3 regions of the Polaromonas sp. UC242_47 genome follow, and region 2 is predicted to be linked to each of the others. Evidence: predicted binding sites of a transcription regulator. Region 2 holds the regulator's gene; each other region holds the start of a gene.
The links. Region 2 encodes LexA, which represses DNA repair genes until DNA is damaged. Its sites were predicted from a motif close to ACTGTATNNNNATACAGT; they were not measured.
Positions count from the first base shown of each region.

Region 1: a site for LexA is predicted at 3,992-4,009, ahead of ACHMXK_RS16100 (DNA topoisomerase IV subunit B). Genes of this name have one in related genera too.
Region 3: a site for LexA is predicted at 1,682-1,699, ahead of ACHMXK_RS08705 (PA0069 family radical SAM protein). Genes of this name have one in related genera too.

Region 1 is NZ_JBIOAO010000001.1:3,329,549-3,335,825, forward strand. Features, by position in the region: gene parC (DNA topoisomerase IV subunit A) at 1-1,045, opposite strand, end outside; gene ACHMXK_RS16095 (lytic transglycosylase domain-containing protein) at 1,101-1,940, opposite strand; gene ACHMXK_RS16100 (DNA topoisomerase IV subunit B) at 1,987-3,957, opposite strand; gene ACHMXK_RS16105 (MFS transporter) at 4,103-5,329, shown strand; gene ACHMXK_RS16110 (hypothetical protein) at 5,331-5,453, shown strand; gene fusA (elongation factor G) at 5,458-6,277, opposite strand, start outside.
Region 2 is NZ_JBIOAO010000001.1:2,242,840-2,249,116, reverse strand. Features, by position in the region: gene lpxK (tetraacyldisaccharide 4'-kinase) at 1-635, shown strand, start outside; gene ACHMXK_RS11035 (Trm112 family protein) at 616-798, shown strand; gene kdsB (3-deoxy-manno-octulosonate cytidylyltransferase) at 821-1,579, shown strand; gene adk (adenylate kinase) at 1,695-2,351, shown strand; gene ACHMXK_RS11020 (asparaginase) at 2,398-3,378, opposite strand; gene lexA (transcriptional repressor LexA) at 3,478-4,170, shown strand; gene ACHMXK_RS11010 (hypothetical protein) at 4,339-4,734, shown strand; gene ACHMXK_RS11005 (D-2-hydroxyacid dehydrogenase family protein) at 4,890-5,897, shown strand; gene ACHMXK_RS11000 (3-hydroxyacyl-CoA dehydrogenase) at 6,142-6,277, shown strand, end outside.
Region 3 is NZ_JBIOAO010000001.1:1,765,752-1,772,028, forward strand. Features, by position in the region: gene ACHMXK_RS08690 (NAD(P)H-dependent flavin oxidoreductase) at 1-73, shown strand, start outside; gene ACHMXK_RS08695 (acyltransferase family protein) at 86-1,153, shown strand; gene ACHMXK_RS08700 (DOPA 4,5-dioxygenase family protein) at 1,250-1,597, opposite strand; gene ACHMXK_RS08705 (PA0069 family radical SAM protein) at 1,714-2,799, shown strand; gene ACHMXK_RS08710 (N-acetyltransferase) at 3,285-3,938, shown strand; gene ACHMXK_RS08715 (bifunctional 2-methylcitrate dehydratase/aconitate hydratase) at 3,987-5,438, opposite strand; gene prpB (methylisocitrate lyase) at 5,450-6,277, opposite strand, start outside.

The DNA of each region.
Region 1 (6,277 bases), 1.1 Mb from region 2:
TGAGTTCGGACTGCTCGATGCGGCTGGTTTTGGGCTCGAACACCAGGCGCACGGCGGCGTCCTTGCTCGATTCGTCGCGCACCACGTCGAGCACGGACAAGACCGTTTGTTTGAGCTGCACCTGGTCCAGGCTCAAGGCTTTTTTACCTGTCTTGATTTTCGGGTTGGTGATTTCCTCGATTTCTTCCAGCACACGCTGGGTGCTGACACCTGGCGGCAATTCCTGCACCACCAGTTGCCACTGGCCGCGTGCGAGGTCTTCGATCTTCCAGCGCGCGCGCACCTTGAGCGAGCCGCGCCCGGTGCTGTAAGCCGCGGCGATCTCGGCCGCGCTGGAGATGATCTGGCCGCCGCCCGGGTAGTCGGGACCGGCAATCAGGCCGTACAACTCGTCGTCGCTGAGCTTGGGCGTCTTGATCAGCGCCACGCAGGCGTCGGCCACTTCGCGCAGGTTGTGGCTGGGGATTTCGGTGGCCAGGCCCACGGCAATACCGCTCGCGCCATTGAGCAGGGTGAAGGGCAAACGCGCCGGCAACTGGCGCGGCTCTTCAAAGGAGCCGTCGTAATTCGCGACAAAGTCGACCGTGCCTTCGTCGAGCTCGTCGAGCAGCAGGGTCGTGATTTTCGACAAGCGTGCTTCGGTGTAGCGCATCGCCGCGGCGCCATCGCCATCGCGTGATCCGAAATTGCCCTGCCCGTCAATCAGCGGGTAACGCTGGGAAAAGTCCTGGGCCATACGCACCATCGCGTCATACGCGGCCTGGTCGCCGTGCGGATGGTATTTACCCAGCACGTCACCCACCACACGGGCGCTTTTGACCGGCTTGGCACCGTTGGCGCCTGAGAAACCCAGGCCCATGCGCGCCATGCTGTACATGATGCGCCGCTGCACCGGTTTCTGGCCGTCACAGACATCGGGCAAGGCCCGGCCCTTGACCACGCTGAGCGCATATTCAAGGTAGGCGCGCTGGGCGTAAGCGGCCAGCGACTCCTGGTCGGGCAATTCAGGGCTGGCAGGCGGAGGCGGTGTAAAAAGATCGTCCATCGGGGTTCAAACTACAAAAATAAGGGGTGTAAAAACAGGGCGCATCCGCAGGAATTTATTCACGCTCGACCTGGAACTCAGGGACTGCGGGTGTCTGGACCCCCAAGGTGGGGACCTGGTTGCCGCGCCCGCTGGCGCCGCCCATCATTTCCAGCCGGACGCGCCCGCGGCGTGCGTCCGCCAGCAGGGGCGGCGGCTGGAGGTGGCCGTAAAGCTGCATCACGGTTTTGACGTAATTCTGGGTTTCGGCGTAATTGGGGATTTTGTTGCCGGCCCGCTGCACCGCGCCTTCACCGGCGTTGTAGGCCGCGATCGCCAGCTCCAGCTGGCCGGGAAACAAATCGATCAGGTCGCGCAGATAACGTGCACCGGCGCGAATATTGGTTTTCGGGTCGGTCAGTTTTTTCTCTATGGTCGCGTTTTTTTCGGCCCGCACACCATAACGCTGGGCCGTGGGCGGCATCAGCTGCATCAGGCCGACCGCGCCTTTGGGCGATACGGCATAGGTGTTGAAGCCGGACTCGGTGGCGATCAGCGCCTGCAACAAGGCGTAGTCGATGTTGTGTGTGACCGAGGCTTCGCGCAGCAAATGCCGGACCGCCTTGTAATTGGGCGACACATCGAAAAAAGCCAGCAGCTTGGGCGGTGCGCCCGGCATGCCTTTGCCCGGTGCGCCAGCGCCCCGGTTGGTGTCAAAACTTTCGCCGCCACGGAAAAACAGCTGGTAACGCTCATCCAGCCGCTCGGCTGAAAAATGCGCCACGCCGGCCTGATCCACATAACCCCAGACATCGGCCCGGGCCGGTGCGCCAGTCAGCAGCAAGGCGGCAGCGGCTATCAAAAACGATAGCTGCTTGCGCCCGTCCCATAAGGGCTGGAGCCACTTTTGACGCATAAACCTGGTCATGCGGCGCGATATCCGGGCTGAAACATGGTGTTTTTCAGATATCGATCTCCACAGCATCGCCGTGAAGTTCCATGAGCTCGCGGCGTGCCGCGGCTTCGCCCTTGCCCATCAGTTTGGTGACCAGGCTTTCGGTCTGTGCAAAGTCCATATTGCCCAGTTGCACCGGCAGCAGACGCCGGGTGTCGGGGTTCAAGGTGGTTTCCCAGAGTTGCTCCGCGTTCATCTCACCCAGGCCTTTGAAGCGGCTGATGGCCCAGGCGCCTTCACGCACGCCTTCCTTGCGCAGCTTGTCCAGAATGGCGTTCAACTCGCCTTCGTCCAGCGCATAAGCCTTGGACGCCGGCTTCTTGCCGCGCGCCGGCGCATCCACCCGGTACAAGGGCGGCCGAGCCACAAACACATGGCCGGTTTCTATCAGTTTGGGGAAATGCCGGAAAAACAGGGTCAGCAGCAAGACCTGGATGTGTGAGCCGTCCACGTCGGCATCGCTGAGGATGCAAATCTTGCCGTAACGCAGGCCGGAGAGGTCCGGGGAGTCGTTGGGGCCGTGCGGGTCGACACCGATGGCCACCGAAATGTCATGGATCTCGTTGTTGGCAAACAGCCGGTCGCGCTCGACCTCCCAGGTGTTGAGCACCTTGCCGCGCAGCGGCAGAATGGCCTGGCTTTCCTTGTCGCGGCCCATCTTGGCGCTGCCGCCGGCGGAGTCGCCCTCGACCAAGAACATCTCGTTGTGCGCCAGGTCCTTGCTTTCGCAGTCGGTGAGTTTGCCCGGCAACACAGCCACGCCCGAACCTTTGCGTTTTTCAACTTTCTGGCCGGCCTTTTGCCGCGTCTGGGCGGCCTTGATGGCCAGTTCGGCCAGCTTTTTGCCGTAGTCGACATGGTGGTTGAGCCAGACTTCCAGCGTGGGCCGCACAAAGCTGGAGACCAGGCGCACCGCATCACGCGAGTTCAGGCGTTCCTTGATCTGGCCCTGGAACTGCGGGTCCAGCACCTTGGCCGAAAGCACATAACTGGCACGCGCAAACACGTCCTCGGGCAGCAGCTTGACACCTTTGGGCAGCAGCGAATGCAGCTCGATGAAACTCTTAACGGCCTGAAACACGCCGTCGCGCAGGCCGCTTTCATGCGTGCCACCGGCGCTGGTCGGAATCAGGTTGACATAACTTTCACGCACCGGCTGGCCGTCTTCGGTGAAGGCCAAACACCACTGCGCACCCTCGCCTTCGGCAAAACTGTCGTGCGCGGCGTCGGCAAAACCTTCGCCCTCGAACAGCGGGATCACCGGATCGGCGCTCAGGGTCTGCATCAGGTAGTCGCGCAGGCCGCCCTTGTAAATCCAGGTCTGCACTTCCTTGGTTTTTTCCACCACCAGCGTCACGGTGACGCCGGGCATCAGCACGGCCTTGCTGCGCAGCAGATGGGTGAGTTCGGCCATGGGCAGGGCCGAACTTTCAAAATATTTGGCGTCCGGCCAGGCCCGCACCGTGGTGCCCGACTTGCGGTCACCTTCGCCGGCCTTGCGCAGTTGCAAAGCCTCGGTCACATCGCCGCCCGAAAACACCAGGGAGGCGACCATGCCGTCGCGGTAGGAGGTGGCTTCCAGGCGCTTGGACAAGGCATTGGTCACGCTGACACCGACACCGTGCAGGCCGCCGGAAAAGCTGTAGGCGCCGCCCTTGCCCTTGTCGAACTTGCCGCCGGCATGTAACTGGGTGAACACCAGCTCGATCACTGGGGCGTTTTCCTCCGGATGCAGGCCGTAGGGAATGCCGCGGCCATCGTCTTCGATGCTGACCGAGCCGTCGCTGTGCAAGGTGACCTTGATCTTCTTGCCGTGACCGGCCAGCGCCTCGTCGGCCGAGTTGTCCAGCACTTCCTGGATGATGTGCAGCGGGTTGTCGGTGCGGGTGTACATGCCCGGGCGCTGCTTGACAGGCTCCAGGCCTTTGAGCACGCGGATCGAGCCTTCGGAATATTCGTTGGGTAGTTTGGTCGCCATGGGAGGGTGGATTGTAGACCTGGATGATTCTAAAGCTGGATAAATATACAGCCTTTCGAGCTGCGCCGGCATTCATGCCTGGCACGCATCAATGCGCTGAACATTTTGAAAAGCAGAAACACGCGTGTTTGGGTACATTCACCGCATGCATTCTTCGAGTCGAAACCTATCCATGCTGCAGGTGTTGATCTGCGGCGCCGCCATTGTCACCCTGTCCATGGGCATACGCCACGGCTTCGGCCTGTGGCTGCTGCCCATCACCCAAGAGCAGGGCTGGACACGCCAGACCTTTGCGCTGGCGCTTGCCGTGCAAAACCTGTCCTGGGGCGTGTTCGGCATTTTTGCCGGCATGCTGGCCGACCGTTTTGGCGCGGCCCGCGTGATCATGGGCGGTGCCGTTTTGTATGCGCTGGGATTGGTGGGCATGGCGCTGTCCACCAGCGGGCTGCTGTTCACGCTGACCACGGGCATCCTGATTGGTGCGGCCCAGGCGGGCACCACCTATGCCGTGATTTACGGCGTGATTGGCCGCAACATCCCGGCCGAAAAACGTTCCTGGGCCATGGGCGTGGCGGCGGCGGCCGGCTCCTTCGGGCAGTTCCTGATGGTGCCGGTGGAAGGTTTTCTGATCAGCGGCCTGGGCTGGAAAGAAGCGCTGCTGGTGCTCAGCGGCGCGGTTTTGCTGATCATGCCGCTGGCCTTGGGCCTGCGCGAGACCCGTTTCGGTGCCGGCCAGGCGTCCGCGCGTGAACAAACCATTCTGCAAGCCTTGAAGGAGGCCTTCAAGTACCCGAGCTTCCAGTTGCTGATGGCCGGTTATTTTGTGTGTGGTTTCCAGGTCGTGTTTATCGGTGTGCACATGCCCAGCTACTTGCGCGACAAAGGGCTGTCGCCGCAAGTGGCGAGTTACGCGCTGGCCCTGATCGGCCTGTTCAATGTGTTTGGCACCTACGCGGCCGGCACCCTGGGCCAACGGCTGGCCAAACGAAAAATCCTGGCCTTTATTTATTTCGCCCGGGCCGTGGTGATTGCGGTGTTCCTGGCGGCACCGCTGAGCCCGACCAGCGTCTATATTTTTGCCAGCCTGATGGGGCTGTTGTGGCTGTCCACGATTCCACCGACCAACGCGGTGGTGGCGCAGATTTTCGGCATCCAACATTTGTCCATGCTCAGCGGTTTTGTGTTTTTCAGCCACCAGATCGGCTCCTTCCTGGGCGTCTGGCTGGGCGGCTACCTGTACGACCGTACCGGCAGTTACGACATCGTCTGGTACATCGCCATCGGCCTGGGCGTGTTTGCGGCGCTGGTCAACCTGCCGGTGCGTGAAACCGCGATCCAGCGACCCCGGACTGGCCAATTGCAAGGTGCCTGAAATGATGGCCCGCAAAATCGCGCTGTACACGCTGGCCTTGGCGGCCGTGCTGGGCGTGTTTGCGCTCTACACCCGGCCCGACTTCCTGCTGACCCTGGCCGACCAGATATGGGCTTGTTTCTAACAGCTCAATCCTCGTCACGCACCTTGAACTGACCGGCCAGTTGCTGCTGCACCGGTGGCGGCACGGCCTCGTAGTGGCTGAAGGCCAAGGTGTAACGGCCCTGCCCGCCAGTCAGCGCATTGAGCCGTGACTGGTAGCTGCTCAACTCCGACAGCGGCACCTGGCCCAACACCGCCAAAATCCCCAGTTGCAGCCCGCGTGTGCCGCTGACCTGGCCGCGGCGCGCCGACAGGTCGCCGGTGATGTCGCCCATATTGGCCTCGGGCGCGGTGATCTCGACATTGACGATGGGCTCCAGCACGATGGGCACGGCGGCACGCACGGCTTCGATCACCGCCTTGCGTCCGGCCGTCGCAAACGCGATGTCCTTGCTGTCCACGCTGTGGTACTTGCCGTCATAGACCACCACCCGCACATCCCGCACCGGAAAACCCGCAATCACGCCGCTTTCCAGCGCCTGGCGCACACCTTTCTCCACCGCCGGCAGGTACTGGCCGGGAATGGTGCCGCCCTTGACCTGATCGACAAACTCGATGCCGGCGCCGCGGGCCAAAGGTTCGATGCGCAAAAAAACCTCGCCAAACTGGCCGGCGCCGCCACTTTGTTTTTTGTGGCGGTGGTGGCCGGCCGCCGCCACGGTGATGGTTTCGCGGTAGGCAATACGCGGCGGCCGGGTGTTGACCTCACATTTGTAGACCTCGCTCAGGCGCTCCAGCAGCGCCCGCAGGTGCAACTCGCCCAGCCCGTAGACCACGGTTTCGTTGGTCGTCGTCACATGTTCCAGCCGCAGGCAGGGGTCTTCGTCCACCAGCCTTTGCACCAGA
Region 2 (6,277 bases):
TGCTCGCGGCGCACCCGGCCACCCAGGTCGTGGTTTGTGACGACGGCCTGCAACATTACGCCTTGCAGCGCGACATCGAGATTGCGGTGTTTGACGAACGTGGCGCCGGCAATGGCTGGCTGCTGCCGGCCGGCCCGCTGCGTGAGCCCTGGCCGGCACGCTTGCACCGTAGCGCGCGCGCGGGCGGGCGCGGCGTCGATCTGGTGTTGCACACCGGGGCCCGCGCCGCCTTCGATGGGTTTGGATCGACACGCCGCTTGGCCGACCACGCGCTGCGCGCCGATGGCAGCCGCGTGCCGCTGAGCGAACTGACCGGCCAACCCTTGATCGCGCTGGCCGGCATAGCCAAACCCGAAGCCTTTTTTGAGATGCTGCGCGCCCGCGGCCTGCCACTGGCGGAAACCCGGGCGCTCCCCGATCACTATAATTTTGATAGCTATCCGCGCCCGCCGGATAAGGGCTACACCCTGATTTGCACCGAAAAAGATGCGGTCAAGCTGTTTCCCCGGCAAAACGACGTGCTGGCCGTGCCGCTGGAATTCTCCCCGGAGCCGGCCTTTTTCACCGCCTTCGACCGCTTGCTGCATCCCCTGCTTTCTCCATTACCATTCCCCCATGGACACCAAACTGCTTGAACTGCTGGTCTGCCCCGTGACCAAAGGCCCGCTCGTGTATGACCGCGAAAAACAGGAACTGATCTCCCGCAGCGCGCGGCTGGCTTACCCGATTCGCGACGGCTTGCCCGTGATGCTGGAAAACGAGGCACGCACCCTCACCGACGAGGAACTCGGCCTGTGATGTTGCACCTTTCGATCAAGGCATGAGTTTCACCGTCCTCATCCCCGCCCGCCTCGCCTCCACCCGCCTGCCCGACAAACCGCTGGCCGACATTGCCGGTGTGCCCATGGTGGTGCGTGTGGCCCAGCGCGCTTTGCAAAGCGGCGCCGCCCGCGTCGTGGTGGCTGCCGACAGCCCGTCCATCGTGGCGGCCTGCCAAGCTTTTGACGTCGCGGCCGTGTTGACCCGGCCCGACCACCCCAGCGGCAGCGACCGGCTGGCGGAGGCCTGCGACCTGCTGGGCCTGGGTGACGAGGAGCAGGTGGTCAATGTCCAGGGCGATGAACCCCTGATAGACCCGGCGCTGATCAACGCCGTGGCCGGCTTGCTGGCGCAACGCAGCGACTGCGCCATGAGCACCGCCGCCCATGCCATAGACACCCGGGAAGATTTGCTGAACCCGAACATCGTCAAAGTGGTGCTGGATGCGCGCCAGACGGCGCTTTATTTCAGCCGCGCACCAATTCCCGCAGCCCGCGATTTCGCCGGCCAGGCCTGGTGGGACTCCGGCAGCAGCTTGCCGCCGCCCCTGCGCCACGTGGGCATTTACGGTTACCGCGTCGGCTTTTTGCGGCAATTCCCCACCCTGCCGCAAGCCCCGCTGGAGCAACTGGAGCAACTCGAACAACTGCGCGCCCTCTGGCATGGCCACCGCATCGCGGTGCACATCGCCACGCAAGCGCCCGGCGCCGGCGTCGACACCCCCGAGGATCTGGCACGCGTGCGTGCGCTGTTTGTGTAAGCCAGGCGCGGGGAAGCGCATGCTATCCTCAAGCTCAAAGCCATTTATTTGAAAGCGGGCGTCCGGTTCCGGGCCACCCGCTCATTGCCATCTTTATAAAAATCCGAGGACATTCATGAGACTGATTTTGTTGGGCGCACCAGGCGCGGGCAAAGGAACACAAGCCACCTTCATCTGCCAGAAATACGGCATTCCCCAGATTTCCACCGGCGACATGTTGCGCGCCGCCGTCAAGGCCGGCACACCGCTGGGCGTGGAAGCCAAAAAAGTCATGGATGCCGGCGGCCTGGTCAGCGACGACTTGATCATCAACCTGGTGAAAGAACGCATCGCCCAGCCCGACTGCGATCAGGGCTTTTTGTTCGACGGTTTTCCGCGCACCATTCCGCAAGCCGATGCCATGAAGGCCGCCGGCGTGAAGCTTGATTACGTGCTGGAGATTGATGTGCCGTTTGAAGCCATCATCGAACGCATGAGCGGCCGCCGCTCGCACCCCGCCTCGGGCAGGACCTACCACGTCAAGTTCAACCCGCCCAAGGTCGAAGGCCAGGACGACGTGACCGGCGAGCCGCTGATCCAGCGCGAGGACGACAAGGAAGAAACCGTGCGCAAGCGGCTGGAGGTCTACAGCGCGCAAACCCGTCCGCTGGTCGAGTATTACTCCAGTTGGGCCAAGGCCGCGCCCGACGTGGCCCCCCAGTACCGCGCCATCAGCGGCATGGGCGGTGTCGATGAAATCACGGCCCGGGCCTTCAAGGCCTTGTCGGACTGAGACCGCGCTGTCTCCACCAAAAAGGCCGTCGATGGACGGCCTTTTTTCATGGGCGCTTGCCAAGCAATGACAAGATCAGCGCCACCCTGGCCTTGACCGGACTCAGTCCCCGTGAATCCGGGATGGCAGCGTCCGGCGTGGGCAAGACCCGCCCCTCCGAACAGCGCGTGGCGCGCACCACCGGAATGCCCGCCGCCTGCGCCTCATGCAAAGCCGCTTCCAGCGCATGATGCAAGGTGGCGTTGCCAGTGCCTGCCACCACCAGGCCTTGCACCCCGCTGGCCAGCAGCGCCTGCACCACCGCGGCGCTGGCACCGGCGTAATTCATCACGATCTCGACCCGCGGCCAGGCCGCTTCATCTGGCAGCATCGCTATGCTTTCAATAGCTGCTTGCGTATGATCCACCGGGGCTAGAGGCCAATTTCGCATCAAACGCAAGCGCCCTTCCTCGACATAACCGATCGGCCCGGCATCGCCAGAGCTAAAGGCGTCCAGCCGGTACGGGTGCACCTTCTGCACATCCATTGCGCTGTGAATCACACCCGCACACACCGCCACCACGCCGCGCGCGCCCGGGTGCGTCGCCACCGCCACGGCATCGACCAGGTTTTGCGGGCCGTCCGGCACCAGCGCCGTGGCCGGTCGCATGGCGCAGGTCAGCACCACCGGTTTGGCGGGATGGAGCAAAGCCTGCAGAAAATAGGCGGTTTCCTCCAGCGTGTCGGTGCCGTGTGTGATGACGATGCCCAACACCTCGGGCTGCGCCAGCCAGTGGCTGACACGGCCGGCCAGATCGCGCCACACGCTAAAAGACATGTCCTTGCTGTCAATCTGGGCCACCTGTTCGGTCAGCAACTCGAAAGGGCTGCCTGCCAGCGCCGGGACGGCGGCGACCAGTTGTGCAATGCCCAGTTGCGCGGCGGTATAACCCGTGTGATCCCCGGCCCTTGTTGCCGTGCCGGCAATCGTGCCACCCGTGCCCAGAATCACCATCTTTTTATTCGTCACAACATCAGACACTTGCATTCCTTTAAAAACTGGATAAAAATACAGCTACTGGATATTCAAACAGCCCTCAACGATTCTCGCCGTTTGATTCGCTGTGTACCCCAAGGAGTCATCGCCATGAGCAGCCTCGCAGATTTTTCGGAAACGCCCAAACTCACCGCACGCCAGCAGCAAATCCTGGAGCTGATCCAGACCGCGATTGCCCGCACCGGTGCGCCCCCCACACGCGCAGAAATCGCCAACGAGCTGGGCTTCAAATCCGCCAACGCCGCCGAAGAACACCTGCAGGCATTGGCCCGCAAAGGCGTGATCGAGCTGGTCAGCGGCACCTCGCGCGGCATACGCCTGCGTGGCGACACCTTGCGCTCCATCCATGAGTCCCGCAGCAAACAGTTTCCCTTGCCCTTGCAAAGCCTGGCCCAACTCGTCCTGCCGCTGGTGGGACGGGTTGCCGCTGGCAGCCCTATTCTCGCGCAGGAGCATGTTGACCGCACTTACCATTTCGAGAGCAGCCTGTTCCAGAGCAAGCCCGACTACCTGCTCAAGGTGCGCGGCATGAGCATGCGGGATGCCGGCATCATGGACGGCGACCTGCTGGCCGTGCAGCAAAGCAAGGAAGCCAAAAACGGACAAATCGTTGTGGCCCGCCTGGGTGATGAAGTCACCGTCAAACGCTTTCGCCGCACCAAAAACCTGATCGAGTTGCTGCCCGAAAACCCCGACTTCAAAACCATCGTGGTGGAGCCCGGCGAGCCCTTCGAGCTGGAAGGCCTGGCCGTCGGCCTGATTCGAAACACCATGCTGGTCTAGTCCACGCATAGGCGTCATGCCGGACGGCCCCACTTCACCGGGCGTCCACCTCATTTCCGCGCAACAGGTGGCGGGCGTTTGGCCAAGTCGATTGGCCAACACCCTGATGCTGCGGATTGTTCGTTCCTGTAATCCTGCCTGTGTAAACCTCTAACTTTAGGAGTTCTCATGGGAATCGCCAGTTTTTCACGTTCATCGCGGCTGTCGGCCTTGTTCGCACCTTTGCAGGCGCTGGCCGCCTTCTGGGTACCCACACCGCCTGCTGCAGCGTCATCCCCCGTCTTTGCCCCGGTTCCCACGTTGCGGCGCTGCGCCTCGGGCCATACGCCATCCGCTATTAAAAACATAGCTAATGGCGCTCACCCCTCATCGGCTACAGGCCAAAAACCTTGTCAAACCGTAGCCAAAACCACGTCCCCACGGCGCCTGAAAATTGTGCGTGCACTGGAGGCCGGTATCCATCCGGCCTGCGCCGGGCGCATGGTGATTTCGGGTCGCATGGCCGATGTCTGCGCCGAACTGGACCGCATGGCCCAGAGGGAAGCCGCCGCGCAAGCCGCCTGAGCAAGCAGCAAAAGAGCTTTTGCCGCAACGCGTGGAGCGCAAGGCCTCGCGCCCTTGCGGCAGGCCGCTGGCCTCCTGGTTTTTCCGGTTGCGTTCAGGTACATCTTGCTGGTGCGCCGCCTCGTTGCGGCAGAACTTGCAGGCACAATATCGGCATGAATATTGTGATCCTTGACGACTACCAGGACGCGGTGCGCAAACTCTCCTGTGCCGCCAAACTCGATGCTTACCAGGCCAAGGTCTACACCAACACTGTCAAAGGCATAGGCCAACTTTCCGTACGGCTCAAAGACGCCGATGTGATCGTGCTGATCCGCGAGCGAACCCCTTTGCCGCGCCAACTGATCGAAAAATTGCCCAAGCTCAAGATGATTGCGCAAACCGGGCGTTTGGGTAACCACGTGGATGTAGGCGCCTGCACCGAACGCGGCATCGTGGTCTCCGAAGGCGGCGGTTCGCCCACGGCGCCGGCCGAACTGACCTGGGCACTGATCATGGCCGCCATGCGCCGCATTCCGCACTATGTGTCACACCTCAAACATGGCGCCTGGCAGCAGGCCGGCCTGAAAAACGCCTCCATGCCATCCAACTTCGGCATCGGCTCGGTGCTCAAGGGCAAGGTCCTGGGCATCTGGAGTTACGGCAAGATCGGCCAGATTGTGGCCGGTTATGGCCGGGCTTTTGGCATGCGGGTGCTGGTGTGGGGCAGCCAGGCGTCGCGTGCCCGGGCCTTGGCCGATGGCTATGAAGTGGCCTCGTCTAAAAGCGAGTTTTTTCAAGAGAGCGATGTGCTGAGCCTTCACCTGCGCCTGCAGGACGACACCCGGGGCGCGGTCACTCTCGACGACCTGTCGCGCATGAAGCCCTCTTCCGTGCTGGTCAACACCTCACGTGCCGAATTGATTGAGTCTGATGCGCTGATCGCCGGCCTGAACCGCGGTCGTCCCGGCATGGCGGCGGTCGATGTGTTCGAGTCCGAGCCGATTTTGCAAGGCCACGCCCTGCTGCGCCTGGAGAACTGCATTTGCACGCCGCACATCGGTTATGTGGAGCAGGAAAGCTATGAGCTCTATTTCGGCGCCGCTTTTGACAACGTGGTCAACTTCATCAAGGGGACGCCGACCAACATCGTTAACCCGGGGGCCTTGCAGGTGCGCCGCTAATACCCAGCGACAAACTGCGGCCGGCTGGACGCCCACCGGCGCTTGCCCGTCATCGCCATCAGGCCTTGGCGTCGGGCTTGACCGCCAAGGCCGGCGGTTTCAAGCGGAGCGCTGCGGCATCGATCAGTTGCCCATTGGACGCGCTCGGGTGTGCCAGCATGCCACGAATGCAAAAACAGAGCCGGTGACAAGACGGCCGACGGGGGCTTAACGTCACCCCCGGGCTGCGTGATAATCCTTTCCCATGAAACCACTCTATACAACCGTCGGCATTGTTGGCACCGGCGCCATGGGTCGCGGCATTGCCCAACTGGCAGCGCAGGCGGGCAGCCTGGTCAAGCTGTTTGACACGCAAATCGACGCCACCGGCAAAGCCCGCG
Region 3 (6,277 bases), 480 kb from region 2:
GCAAAGCACGGCCGACTATGTGGCTCAGCTCAAACGCGAGTACCAGCACGCACGCCAACGGGTGGGCGTCTAGGCCTCGCGCCGCATGGTTATTCCGGCCGCCGCCACGGCGCCGCCTGCGCAGCGCCTGCCCGGGATCGACGCGCTCAAGGCCTTGGCCTGCGTGTTGATCATCTGGCACCACCTGGCTTTTTACGGCCCGATGTCGGATGTGGTGCACCACGCCGCACCCGGCCTGATGGACTGGCTCTACACCTATGGCCGCATGGCGGTGCAGGTGTTTCTGGTGGTCGGCGGTTTTCTCGCGGCCTGTTCCCTGGCGCCAAAGGGTGTCGCGGTGTTCCAGCAACCCGGTCGCCTGATCCTGCGCCGTTACCGCCGGCTGGCGCTGCCCTTGATGGTGGCGGTGTTCATCACGGTCGCGGTCGCGGCCCTGGTGCGTCCCTGGTTGGCCGGTGATTCGGTGCCGGACGCGCCCACCTTCTGGCAATTGCTGAGCCACATCTTTTTGCTACAGGACGTTCTGGGTCAGGAGGCCTTGTCGGCCGGCATCTGGTATGTGGCGATTGATTTCCAGTTGTTTGTGATCAGCGTGGCCGTGTTGTCGCTGCTGCGTGATACGCGGCACCGCTGGCTGGTGCTGGCCCTGGCGGCGGTGTCCTTGTTGTATGTCAACCGGGTTGCCGGACTGGACGCGACGGGGCTGTACTTTTTTGGTTCTTACGCGCTGGGCATGTTGGCCTGGTGGGCCTCGCGCAGCACCCAGCCGGCGCGCTGGTTGCTGGCCATCGCCGTGTTGGGCGGGCTGGCGCTGGCGCTTGATTTCAGGGGCCGGATACTCGTGGCCGTGGTGGTGGCGCTGGGTTTGGTGGGGCTGCAGCGCGGCCTGTGGACCGCACGCTGGTTACAAGCGCCTGGGCTGCTGCAGCTTGGGCAAATTTCGTATTCGGTGTTCCTGATCCACTTCCCGGTGTGTCTGCTGGTGAATGCCTTTGTCAGCCATTTCTGGCCAACGCAGTTGCTGGCCAATACCCTGGGTTTGCTGGCCGCGTTTCTGCTGTCCCTGCTGGCCGGTGCAGCGCTGTACCGCGGTGTTGAGTCGCCGCATGCGCCTTTGCGCGCCTGGCGCAGAAACCGCCTGATGCCGCAGTAACGCCCGCTACAGGTGCTTCTTTGAGTGAAAGTGCCTCCAGCCAACAGCTGATGGGCGCAAGCAGCTATCAAATAAGTAGCGATTCAGGCTGTCCGCTCAGCGCCTGAACATATCCAGCTTCAGCACCGAGGCCTGGCCCAGCCAACTGGCATGGGTCGTGTGGTCGGCCAGATCGTCGCCCGTGAGGCCGTGCACAAACACATCGAGCCCGTTGCGGTGTTGCTCCAGCCAGGGGATCAGGCGCTCAAACTCCGCGCTGTCAAAGGCCAGCTGGCAACTCCAGTGCGGATGCGGGCCAACCTCGCGTTCATGCACGCGCCCTACAGTGACCTTGAAAATTGCGCCCGCCTGCTGGCACAAGGCACGTGCCTGTTCCACGGTATCCGGGCCGAAATAAACATGGGCGTGGTAGCGGTCGTAGATGTTTTGGGGGCGTTGGGTCATGCGAGGGCAGGGCTATGAAAAAGAAGCTTTGATTGTCAGGCCAGCATGGTTTTTCTGAAGTCGTCAGGGGTGTTGGATAAAATAACTGTATATTTATACAGTCAATGCTAACTGCCATGAGCGACGCGATCATTTCCCTCCACGCCATCAAGGGCCGAGGCACGGCCACACGCATCGCGCACCGCTTCGAGAAAGATACGCGGGCCGCCTACGACGACGGCTGGGGCACGCTTCAAGAAGCGGGCGAAGAGGAACGGCGTCTGGATACCGAAGTTTTGTTTGAAGACGCGCGCAGCGCCATCGTGCGCAACGATTCGCCCGACATCTTTTTTGACTACAGCCTCAACCCTTACCGGGGCTGTGAACACGGTTGCATTTATTGTTACGCGCGGCCCACCCACAGCTACCTGAATTTGTCGCCGGGCCTGGACTTTGAAACCAAAATCATTGCCAAGCGCAACATCGCCGAGGTCTTGCGCGCGGATCTGGCTAAACGCAGTTATGTGCCCAAGCTGCTCAACATCGGCTCGGCCACCGACTGTTACCAGCCGGCGGAGCGCGAGTTGCGGTTGACGCGCCGCGTGATTGAAGTTTTGCAGGAGGCGCGCCATCCGTTTTCGCTGGTCACCAAGTCCAGCGGCGTGGAGCGCGATCTCGACCTGATCGCACCCATGGCGGCCGACAAGCTGGCCGCGGTGTATATCACCATCACCACGCTGGACGGCGAACTGGCGCGCAAGCTGGAGCCGCGTGCCGCCGCGCCGCATCGACGGCTGCGCACCATAGCAACCCTGGCGGCGTTGGGCATACCTGTTGGTGTCAGCGTCGCGCCGCAGATCCCGTTTGTGAACGACGACATGGAGAAGGTGCTGGAGGCCGCCTGGCAAGCCGGCGCACGCACCGCGTTTTACACCGTGGTTCGCCTGCCTTGGGAGGTGGCACCCTTGTTCAAGCAATGGCTGGAGCTACATTACCCGCAGCGTGCGGCACGCATCATGGCGCGTATCCAGGAGATGCGCGGCGGCAAAGATTACGACAGCGACTTCGTCTCGCGCATGAAGGGCAGCGGCCTGTGGGCCGAGTTGATTGCCCAGCGTTTTTCCAAAACCTGTCAGCGCCTGGGTTTGAACCGCGCCCGTGTCGAGCTGGACCTGAGCCGGTTCAGACCGCCCAGCGCGTCGGGCCAGGCCAGTCTGTTCTGAGTTTTTGGGCGACTGCACCGCTCGCCAGACGCAATATCGCACTGCCAACGTGCGATATTGCGAGCTGGCTAAGATACCGGACTTTGTCCAACCCGCCTCGCCGCAGCCTGCCTGTGGCCGCAGGCAACACTTGTGGAGAAGTGGATTCATGCACGGCTTGCATTTCATGGCAAACCTGTGCCCGTGCCGGGCAGGGGCCTGGGTGCCCGCCTGCCTGCTCATGACTCTCCCGCGTGGCCGCAGCCGCCACGGCGCTGCCGTGCCACGCTATATCGACGGACCCCAGGCCGCACGCTAAGTCAGCGTCGACCTGAGTGTGGCAGGTCGACGCATCCAGCGCCCAGGGGCAGGTTCGCCTTACGCCTCACGCGCCATCAACACACCTTTCGCGCACCTTTTCGGCAGCACTAGTTTTGGCTGGCTGCCCAAGGTCTTGTTACGGCCGCCTGTGATTGGCCGCGGCCTTTGCACGTCTGGAGTTTTTCATGGTGCTTGCCATGCCCCCCTTGTTTCCCGGTCTGCCGCCCTGGCCGTCCTGGTCGGCCTTGTCGTCGTGGTTCAACCGCCCGATGGAGCTGCGCATAGACGTCAGCCACAAACCGGCCGAAGATGAATTCGAATCCCTCTACGATCGTATGTACACCCCGGGCGACCGTTTGCACGGCATCCCTGCGATGGAACTGCCCGGCCAACCCGAACTGATGATTCGTTTCCGCGAGGCCGATGGCGAGTTTTATGTGTACGTGGAAGATATCCGGCACAAGCGGCTGGCCGGTTACACGGTGTTCAACCGCCTGATCGAAGTGAATCGCCGCGCCGACCGCTATATACGGGCACCACACTCCCGCTACGACGAGGCCTACCAGCGGCGCGGCCTGGCCAGCAGCATTTACCAGTGGGGCCTGGGCGCGGGCTTGTGCCTGGTCTCGGGCGCACGCCAGTCGACGGGCGCGCATGCCTTGTGGCATGCGCTGGCCAGGCGCCATGAGCTGGGTTATGTGGACCTGCGCAACAAGACCCTGACTTATCTGGGCCGGGACGTGCCCGCGCGCACCCTGGACGATTTGCACACCCGCATGATCTTGCTGGGCGAGGCCTGGACGGTGGATCGTTTTGCCGCGGCGACCGGCATGCGCTGAGTTCCGCATAGAAGAACCTCAGCGCCCTAGTGCCAACCGCGCGGCGCTTCAGATCACATACAGGTCCACATAATCGTTGACCGCCATCGCATCCAGCAGCTGCGGGTCCAGGCTGACCGCGGCGATACGGTCTTGCTGCTTCTTGGGGAAACGCCGGGCCAGGTTGGTGCGGAACTTGGCTTCGAGCAGCGGCAGGCCATCGGCGCGGCGGCGCTTGTGGCCTATCGGGTACTCGACCACGATCTCGGGTAACACGGTGCCGTCCTTGAGTTCAACCGTCAGGGCGTTGGCGATGCTGCGTTTTTCCGGGTCGTGGTAGTCCCGTGTGAACTGCGGATCCTCGACACAGCTGATCTTGTCGCGCAGGGCATCGATGCGCGGGTCGGCGGCGACCTGGTCTTCGTAATCGGCGGCCGTGAGGCGGCCGTGGATCAGCGGCACCGCCACCATGTACTGGATGCAGTGGTCGCGGTCGGCCGGGTTGTTCAGCGGGCCTTTTTTGTCGATGATGCGCAGGCAGGCCTCGTGGGTGCGTATCGTCACGCGCCGGATGTCGTCGCTGGTCTTGTTCAATGCGGCGAGTTGTCCGCGCAGCGTCATCGCCGCTTCGACCGCCGTCTGGCTGTGGAACTCGGCCGGGTAGCTGATCTTGAACAACACATGTTCCATCACGTAGCTGCCGTAGGGGCGCTGGAACTTGAAGGGCTGGCCCTTGAACAACACGTCGTAAAAGCCCCAGGTCTTGGCGCTCAACACACTCGGGTAACCGATTTCGCCGGTGCGGGCGATCAGCGCCAGGCGCACCGCTCGGCTGGTGGCGTCGCCAGCGGCCCAGCTTTTGCGCGAGCCGGTGTTGGGTGCATGGCGGTAGGTGCGCAGCGCTTGTCCGTCCAGCCAGGCCAGCGACACCGCGTTGATGATCTCGTCGCGGCTCAGACCCAGCATGTGCGCGACCACCGCGGTGGAGGCGACCTTGACCAGCACCACATGGTCCAGGCCCACCTTGTTGAAGGAGTTTTCCAGCGCAATCACGCCCTGGATTTCGTGCGCCTTGATCATGGCGGTCAGCACGTCGCGCATGGTCAGTGGTTTTTTGCCGGCCGCGACGGCTTGGCGGCTCAGCCAGTCGGCGGTGGCCAGGATGCCACCCAGGTTGTCGCTGGGGTGGCCCCATTCGGCGGCGAGCCAGCAGTCGTTGAAGTCCAGCCAGCGGATCATGGTGCCGATGTTGAAGGCGGCCGCGACCGGGTCCAGCTGGAACTGCGTACCTGGCACCTTGGCGCCGTGGGGCACCACGGTGCCGGGCACCACCGGTCCGAGCAGCTTGGTGCAGGCCGGGTATTCAAGGGCTTCGAGGCCGCAACCCAGGGTGTCGATCAGGCAGGTGCGCGCGGTGTCATAGGCAAGCGGGCTGTCGACGATGTACTGGCTGACGTAGTCGGCGATATCGACCAGCACCTGGTCGGGTTGGGGGCGGACGTTGGAGATGGAATCTGACATGGTGTGGTTGCTTATTTTTGGGAGGCGAAAAGGGCGTCGAGTTTTTGCTCGTAGGCGTGGTAATTGAGATAGTCGTACAGATCTGCTCGCGTCTGCATGGTTGGTATGGCTGCTTTCTGGTGGCCGTCGCGGCGCAAGACCTGGTAAAAATTCAGGGCTGCGGCATTCATGGCGCGGTAAGCCCCGCAGCAATACAGCGCCATGTCGACATCGACCGAGCGGAGCTCGTCGAGCGAGAAGATGGGCGTTGCGCCGAACTCGGTGAGGTTGGCCAGCACCGGCCGCTGCACGGCTTTTTTGACCTGGCCGTACATCGCCAGCTCGGTCATGGCTTCGGGGAAAATCATGTCGGCACCGGCCTCGGCGTAGGCGCAGGCGCGGTCTATCGCGGCCTGCAGGCCCAGCGTTGCGGCCGCATCGGTGCGGGCCATGATCACAAAACTCTCGTCGGTGCGGGCATCGACAGCGGCCTTGATGCGGTCCACCATCTCGGCCGTGTCCACCAGCTCCTTGCCGGGCCGGTGGCCGCAGCGCTTCTGGCTGACCTGGTCCTCCAGATGCACGGCGGCGGCGCCAGCCTTGCTGAAGGAGCGTATGGTGCGGGCGATGTTGAAGGCGCCGCCCCAGCCGGTATCTATGTCCACCAGCACCGGCAAGGTGGTAGCGTCGGTGATGCGGCGCACATCCACCAGCACATCTTCCATGGTGCTGATGCCCAGATCCGGCATGCCCAGGGAATTGGCGGCGACACCGCCGCCCGAGATATACAGGGCCTGAAAGCCGCAGGCCTCGGCCATGCGGGCGGTGTAGGCCGTGATGGCGCCTACGATCTGTAGCGG